DNA from 2 places in the Brevibacillus sp. FSL K6-6036 genome. Region 2 is predicted to be linked to the other one. Evidence: riboswitches for the same ligand, from Rfam matches in the RefSeq annotation. Region 2 holds a riboswitch; the other holds the start of a gene.
The links. A riboswitch is a leader RNA that binds a small molecule or an ion and turns the genes downstream of it on or off. The one in region 2 is predicted to bind glycine.

Region 1 (4,086 bases), 1.9 Mb from region 2:
CCGTTTTTGCGTGTGTGAGAGCCGTTTGGCTGGGAGCCATATAGCTAGGGACATATAGCCTTTCATATTTGTCCAGCCTCCGGCGTAGGGATAGACTAACGCTGTCAAGCCGGAGGGATGGAGATGGGGCAGGTCATTTTAACCTTTTTTGTGGCGTACGGCATTGTGGTCGGCGGTTCCCTGTGCGGTGGATTGGGCGCTTTTTTAAATGAAAAGCCGCCGCTCTGGTCCATTCATGATTTGGCTGACCAATTGAAAATATGGGGCCTTGTAGGTGCCTTGGGCGGAACGTTTGACTCCTTTTTGCAGATCGAAAAAATCCTCGCGGGCAATTTTTCGCCTGTGTTCAAACAGCTTGTCATGATCGTTGTCGCCTTCCTCGGGGCACATATGGGGACGATTTCGATTCAATGGCTGGTCCAGGTGCGTTCATGAAGGTTATGTTGTGGAAGCGTTACGTAGCTCTCCTGCTCATAGGCGCCATTCTCGGCGGGTCGGGAATGCTGTTTATTTACGGCAGGGAAATGGAGCAGATGATGCTTGTCAAGCGCAGTCTGGAACTGCTGAACGAAAAGCTGATGGAGGAAAATCAGAGCTTGAAGCAGTCGGAAAAAGTGGCCCGGAGAAAACAAGAGGTGGTCATCGATGAGATTCGGGTCACCGTCCTGGATTCAAAGCTGCATGAAACGATTCAACTGCAAATGACAAGGCAGTTGGAAAAAGACTTGGCTTCCCTGAAAGGAAAAAAAGTCGAGCAGGTGGCAGAAGTCCAGGAGATGCTCCATGAAATGCTGCGGAGAAGAGAGTACATCATCGAAGGAACGATGGTCGAGGTGCGCGTCAAAACGGTGGCGATCAGCCGGATTCTCCACTTGTTCGTGACTGCTGAAGTAAAACGCGAGGATATATGAAGATCGGGAAATCTATTTTCGGCAGCGAAACTTTTATTGCGACCCGCCGTATAAAAGGTACAGAAGCTTCTCACTGCATGAAAAAGCAAGGCAATCGATGCGTTGGTAAGGGGAGAATGAGTCCATGTCAATGTTTAAAAAGCTGTTGGCAAGCGTAGGTATCGGGGCTGCCCAAGTAGATGCCCGCCTGGAGAACGATTCGTTGATCCCGGGAGAATGGGTAAGAGGTGAGGTCCACATCACAGGTGGCGATGTTGCACAGGATGTGGACGAAATTTATATGTACGTCGTCACGCATTATGAGCGCGAGGCAAATGATCGCAAGGTAAAGGAAGAATGCACGCTCGGCAAGTACCGTCTTTCTGAACGGTTCGTGCTGAACCCGAAGGAAAAGAAGGTCATTCCGTTTTCCTTCCAGCTTCCGTACGAGACTCCGCTTACGATGGGACGGCAGCCTGTGTACCTGCGTACCGGACTGGACATTAAAAATGCCATCGATCCGGGAGATTCAGACTTCATCGAGGTTCGGCCGCATCCGCTGATGGAAAAAGTGCTGGACGCGATTCAGTCTCTCGGCTTTCAATTATTCAAAGTGGATTGCGAATACAATCGTCATCTCGGGCGCTCTTACCCATTTGTGCAGGAGTTTGAGTTCCGTCCGACAGGCCCCTACCGCAGCCGACTGGAGGAGCTGGAGGCCGTCTTTTATTTGAAGGAGGGAGAACTGGAGGTTCTTCTGGAAATGGACAAACGAGCTCGCGGTTTTCTGGGAGCCTTTCAGGAAGCCTTCAATCTGGACGAACGCTACGCCCGTTTCCGGCTGACCCAGGCTGATTTGCATCGACCGGTCTCGGCGATTGCCGAAGGGATCGAAGAAATCATCCGTCGGAATATTCACTAGCAAAAGGCCAAGCCACGCTCTGAAAAAACCAATACGCATTTGACAAAAACACGCGGGAGTGTGAACGGCACCCCATTTGTTAGGCACAGCTAACATTTGGAGGTGCAGTTCAATTCCCGCGTTTTTATAACGATATGGGAGCTCGCCCACGGTCTGCCCAATCAATCATCCATGAAGAAGCGAACGGTTTGCAATCTTTGCTAACAATCTTCCGAACATCCGACAATCGAGAGCAGAATAAACAGCACCAGAATAAGACCGATACCGTTAAACCCGCCGCTCTTGAACAGACTACTCATGCAAGCATCCTCCTTTGTTTGAATGGGTTCCCTGCTATCGTATTTACGGGCGGGCCTTTCGGTGTTAGGGCGACTACCCATTTTGGGCGACAGGCCGCAGACTGGATCATTCTCAAGAACAATTGATATTCTATTCGAAATATTATTGACAATGTTGAATCCCTTGACGTATGATTCGAAGTAATTGCATAGAGCGGATGACGATTGTGGGAGAGACCGGACCGAAGCGCCCGGCACCGAAGGAGCAAGTCCCAAAAATCCTTGGGAAAGAATCTCTCAGGTACAAGGTACCACAATTGGACGCACCTCTGGAGAGAGCGAACAGCCACCCAAGGGGAAGACTCCCGTGTCAGGAGTTAAACTCTCAGGTAAAAGGACAGAGGAGAGGTAGATTACGTGCTATCTATCTTTCCCTTGTCCTTTTTTGCGTTCGGGAAAGATGGGAGCCAAGGGAGGAATATCGATGAGCTTGCAGGATCACGACAAGGAAATTTTTGAAGCGATCGAAGCGGAACGCCAGCGCCAGCTCGGGACGCTGGAGTTGATCGCATCGGAAAACTTTGTGAGTCAGGACGTTTTGGACGCCATGGGATCGGTTCTGACCAACAAGTATGCGGAAGGCTATCCCGGAAAGCGGTATTACGGCGGCTGCGAGCACGTGGATGTAGTCGAACGCTTGGCGATCGAGCGGGTATCAAAGCTGTTTGGAGCAGCCTATGCCAATGTCCAGCCTCACTCCGGCGCACAGGCGAACACGGCCGTGTTCTTTTCGCTGCTGCAGCCGGGAGATACCTTCATGGGAATGAATCTGTCGCACGGTGGCCATCTGACGCATGGAAGTCCGGTCAGCCTCTCGGGAAAGTGGTTTAATGTCGTGGCATACGGGGTCCGCGAAGAGGATCACCTGATCGATTATGACGAAGTGGAAGCGATTGCCCGCCGGGAAAAGCCGAAGATCATCATCGCAGGCGGCAGCGCCTATTCGCGGACGCTTGATTTCGCCCGCTTTCGCGAGATCGCCGAGCAGGCAGGAGCAAAGCTGATGGTAGACATGGCTCATATCGCCGGCTTGGTGGCGGCGGGCGTGCATCCTTCGCCCGTTCCCCATGCTGACGTCGTGACAAGTACCACGCATAAGACGCTGAGAGGACCGCGCGGCGGCATTGTGTTAACGAATGACGAGGAGATCGCAAAGGGCGTAAACAAAGCGATATTCCCAGGTATTCAGGGCGGGCCGCTGATGCATATCATAGCGGCAAAGGCAGTCTCTTTTAAAGAAGCGCTGCAGCCCGAGTTCAAGAGATACGCTGAGCAAGTGGTGAAAAACGCAAAGGCTCTCGCCGAGACCTTGCTCGAAGAAGGAGCGAGACTGGTTTCGGGGGGCACGGACAATCACCTGCTGCTTCTCGACGTTCGCGTCTTCGGACTGACAGGAAAGGAAGCGGAGCGGCTGTTGGAAGAAGCGGGCATCACCGTCAACAAAAACACGATTCCGTTTGATCCGGAAAGCCCGTTTGTCACCAGCGGGATTCGCATCGGCACTGCCGCTGCCACCACAAGGGGCATGAAAGAAGCGGAAATGAAGACCATCGGACGATCGATTGCTGCTGTTCTGAAAGGAAAAGGAGATCCGTCCGTTCGAGATACGATCAGTCAGTTATGTGCTGCCTATCCGCTCTACAGTCGCGCTTCAGTTTTGCGCTGACGGAGGCTGGCGATGATTTACAAATTGAGCAACCCGGCGGAAGTAAGCGAATTGCTTTCTGCAGAACAGTACATGTCGTTTGTTTCAGAAGAGTAGGAAGCGGCTCCTGCGGGAATGGTGGAACGGACAGGTCCTTTATGGCATAAACCATAAGGGGCCTGTTCTTTTATTGTCTATTTTTTGATTTGCATGTATAAGCCGGGATTTTTCTGACAATACTGCGACTATACATAACCGCAAGGAGGAAAAAATGGAATGAATTTACTGGAG
Region 2 (4,086 bases):
GGGAGCGCTTTCATGACCTTCGGCCGCACCGTGGCCATTTGCGGCCGGTGCTTTTTGCAGAGAATCGTGGCCATGATGTTGCCGCCGAATGCGGGCCGGCTCGCTTCCAAAAGCCCTGTCGCCTCATCCACATCGAGCATCGTCGTATCCGCAGTCAGCCCTGTCTCCAGATCGGTGGCAACCGCGCTGGCGAGGTCCTTGCCCGTCGAGGTCGCACCGTACAGGATCGTTTCCGGCTTGTGCTTTTCTACGCAAGCAATGACTGCACGCATGTACGATTCGGTCCGGTAATCCCGGAAAACGGGATCATCGTAGAGATAGACCGTATCGGCACCGTAGTGAAACGCGGTCGCGGCCAACTGCCGAACTCCCTCTCCAATCAGTATGCCGGCCAGGGGTACTCCCCGCTTGTCTGCCAGCTTTCGCCCCGCTCCCAAAAGCTCCAGGGAGACAGGCACGATTTTCCCGTCCTGGTGTTCGAGGAATACCCACACGCCTTTGTACTCGTCCAGATTCATGCCCGTGCCTCCTTCCCTGCAAAGAGCTCTTGTTTCTGCTGCAAAATTTCCATCAATCGCTCAACCTGCTGCTGTGCCGATCCCTCCAGCATTTCGCCGCCTTTTGGCTTTTCCGGAGGCCAGACCTTGGCCACAATCGTCGGGGAGCCTTTGAGACCCAGCAGCGTCCTGTCGACGTCCTCCAGATCGCTGACCGCCCAGATTACGGGCTGGTAGCGTGCGGCGCGAAGCATGTTGGGCAGCGGCGAATAGGGTACCTCGTTGATTTCCTTTTCCACCGAAAACAGGCAGGGCAAAGCGGACTGAATCACTTCATAGCCGTCCTCCAGCTTGCGGTGGACGATGGCATAGCCTTGCTGCTTGTTTACCTCGACCACCTTTTTCACGCTGGTCAAAGGCGGGATGTCGAGCCGTCTGGCAATGCCCGGTCCTACCTGGCCAGTATCCCCGTCGATCGTCATCTTTCCGCAGATGATCAGGTCGATCGGCTTTTCCTTGGCGATTTTTTCGAGGGCTTTCGTCAGCGCATAGCTGGTGGCCAGCGTATCTGCCCCGGCAAAGGCCCGGTCGGTAATCATGTACCCCTCATCCGCACCGATCTCGATGCATTTCCGGATCGCTTTGACAGCGGGCGGAGGCCCCATGGTCAGGACGGAAACTGTTCCCCCGTACCTTTTTTTCAAGCGGACAGCTTCCTCCACGGCATGCGCATCGTACGGATTCAAAATGGCAGGCGCGCTGGAACGGTCCATCGTATTTGTCTTCGGGTTCATCTTGATGATCTTCGTGTCCGGCACCTGTTTGATACAGGCGACGATATGCAGCATGAAAAACTCCCCCCTTGCAGCCCGGCGGGGCATCGTTTCGATGGCAGCTCTTGCACAGGTTGTCTCTTTTTGACACGACGCTTCGGGCGGCATGTTCATCATTGATATAACGTATTGCTCAGCGCTGTCGAATAGACCAAGAACTGCCAGAAGCGGGGGATCGATCAATTTTTTTCAATCCATTGACAAGCTCGCTTCGCTCCTTATAATTGATTTATAAATCACATATCGTTCGGATGAACCATTCAGGAGAAGACAGATGTCTACCGACGGGGCAAGGGAACCTTCCCGAAACTCTCAGGTCTAGGAAACTAGTAAAACTGCATGGGGACGAGCCTCTGGAGAGACTCCCTCTTTTTTCAAAAAGAGGATTGGGCACCGAAGGAGCAAATTCGCCGCGGCGAATAATCTCTCAGGTAAAAGGACAGAGTGGACGCTTGGACTTATACAAAAACGGTTAGTAATTTGTCGATAAAAAGCTTTGCTGTCAGTTCTCTCGAAGATATTCGTTCTTCGTATGACGAAGTTTTTTATGTGTTGCAGAAGGTTGAACATTTTACATGTTGCTAAACTTTTCTGCGCCCATCAACAAATGCGGTTTGCCGCCGGTTTTTTGTATTCTTATTTACGTAATTTTGTACGTCCTGCGACCGTCTCCAGAGAACATTTCATTTTCGGGTGAAATGTTTTTTCTTTTTCTCTTCAAAAACAGCAAGGGGGAAACCGAGATGGACATGCTTATGCAATGGTTGGAAATGGTGAATGGATTTGTGTGGGGACTGCCTACGCTGATACTGCTCGTCGGCACTGGGGTAATGCTGACGATCCGCCTTCGAGGGCTGCAGTTCAGAAAGCTGTGGTATGCGCTGCGCCTCGCTTTTGGGAAGCAGCAGGAGCAAACAGCGGCTGGGGACATCAACCACTTTCAGGCGCTGATGACCGCGCTTGCGGCAACGATCGGGATGGGAAATATCGCCGGGGTGGCCACGGCTGTCGCGGTCGGCGGACCGGGTGCTCTGTTCTGGATGTGGATCACAGCTCTGTTCGGGATGGCGACGAAATACGCCGAAGCGATTCTCGCTGTCAAGTACCGCATCCGGCAGGCTGACGGCACTTTTTCCGGCGGACCGATGTACTATTTGGAGAAAGGGTTGAAGCAAAAATGGCTCGCTGTTTTGTTCGCCCTGTTTGGAACAATGGCTTCCTTCGGGATCGGAAACATGGTCCAGTCCCATTCCGTCGCTGAAGCGGTACAGTTGAACTTCTCGATCCCTCCGGTCGCAACGGGGATTGTGCTGGCTGCCTTTACCGCCTTTGTCATCCTCGGCGGCGTAAAAAAGATCGGACAGGTCACCGGCGTCATGGTGCCGTTTATGGCCCTTTTCTATATCGTTGCCGGAATCATTGTCGTGCTCTTTCATGCGGGGCAAGTACCGCAGGCATTGGCAGACATTGTACACGGAGCGTTTAACGGCACTTCGGCTGCAGGCGGCTTTTTGGGAGCGACCGTAGCCATGGCGATCCAAAAAGGGGTTGCCAGGGGTGTCTTCTCCAACGAGGCCGGTCTGGGCAGCGCACCGATCGCAGCCGCGGCGGCAAAAACAGACGAACCGGCCAAGCAGGCGCTCGTTTCCATGACAGGAACGTTTATCGATACGATTCTCGTCTGTACGATCACAGGGCTTGCTTTGGTCACTACGGGAGCCTGGTCCACCGGTATGTCTGGCGTGGAAGCGACTACCTACGCCTTCCAAAGCGTCTTCGGTCAAGCCGGCAGCTACGTGCTGGCCGTTGCCATCATCCTGTTTGCCTACTCCACCATCCTCGGGTGGGCGTATTACGGCGAGAAATGCTTTGAATATTTGTTCGGCAAAGGCTCTGCCAAATACTACCGATTCGTCTGGGTAGTCATGGTCGCTGTCGGAGCAACGATGAAGCTCGATCTGGTCTGGACGCTCTCCGACATCATGAACGGCTTGATGGCAGTGCCCAACCTGATCGGCCTGATCGGACTCTCCGGTGTGGTCGTTGCCGAGACGAAGCGCTTTTTGAATGGGCCTCTGGAGTCGAAGCTGTCACAGTAAATATGCTCGCACCCCAAAATTTTCCCCTCATAATGAGGGGGTTTTCCTATTTCTGCGGGATTCGTTTTGCGGGACGAGCGCACTTGCGGAGCGGATGCTCCCCCCTCCTCGTGACATTACCGGACTTGCGGAAAAAAGTGTGTATAATAGAAGGCATATCTTCTATGCACGGATCAAACCGGTTGGAGGGCATTGTCATGTTGGAAACATTCGGATTTTCCCATTACGAAAGCAAAGTATATGAGACGCTCGCGGCAAGCGAGTCTCCCATGGATGCCACAATGATCGTCAAGCATTCCGGCGTTCCCAAAGCGAAAATTTACGAAGTGCTGACCCGTCTGGTAGACAAGGGCCTGGTCCTCGATTCTGTGTCGGATAAAAAGAAATGGTATACCGCTCTGCCGCTAAACAGCCTGATCGACAAGCTGACCAGTCAATTTCAGCACGACGTGGAGCGGCTCAAAACCTCTTTGGCCAGCAAGCAGGTACGGGATGACCGGATTTGGAATCTCAAGGTCGACTCCTCCATACGCGCTGAAAGCAAGCACTTGATTCAGCGAGCCGTCAAGTCCATCCGCATCTTCGCCTGGAATGACGATTTTGCCGGATTTATCCCTCTCCTCGAGGAAAAGGAACGGGAAGGCGTAGAAGTGGAAG

Region 1: another riboswitch for glycine. It lies ahead of glyA (serine hydroxymethyltransferase); the one in region 2 lies ahead of NST37_RS08120 (sodium:alanine symporter family protein).

What each region holds. Positions count from the first base shown of each region.
Region 1 is NZ_CP150173.1:3,552,652-3,556,737, reverse strand. It holds gene NST37_RS17975 (YtrH family sporulation protein) at 124-435, shown strand; gene NST37_RS17970 (hypothetical protein) at 432-911, shown strand; gene NST37_RS17965 (sporulation protein) at 1,036-1,812, shown strand; gene yjcZ (sporulation protein YjcZ) at 2,013-2,111, opposite strand; glycine riboswitch at 2,309-2,414, shown strand; gene glyA (serine hydroxymethyltransferase) at 2,575-3,816, shown strand; gene codY (GTP-sensing pleiotropic transcriptional regulator CodY) at 4,072-4,086, shown strand, end outside.
Region 2 is NZ_CP150173.1:1,621,631-1,625,716, reverse strand. It holds gene NST37_RS08130 (electron transfer flavoprotein subunit alpha/FixB family protein) at 1-518, opposite strand, end outside; gene NST37_RS08125 (electron transfer flavoprotein subunit beta/FixA family protein) at 515-1,345, opposite strand; glycine riboswitch at 1,674-1,783, shown strand; gene NST37_RS08120 (sodium:alanine symporter family protein) at 2,074-3,429, shown strand; gene NST37_RS08115 (helix-turn-helix domain-containing protein) at 3,627-4,086, shown strand, end outside.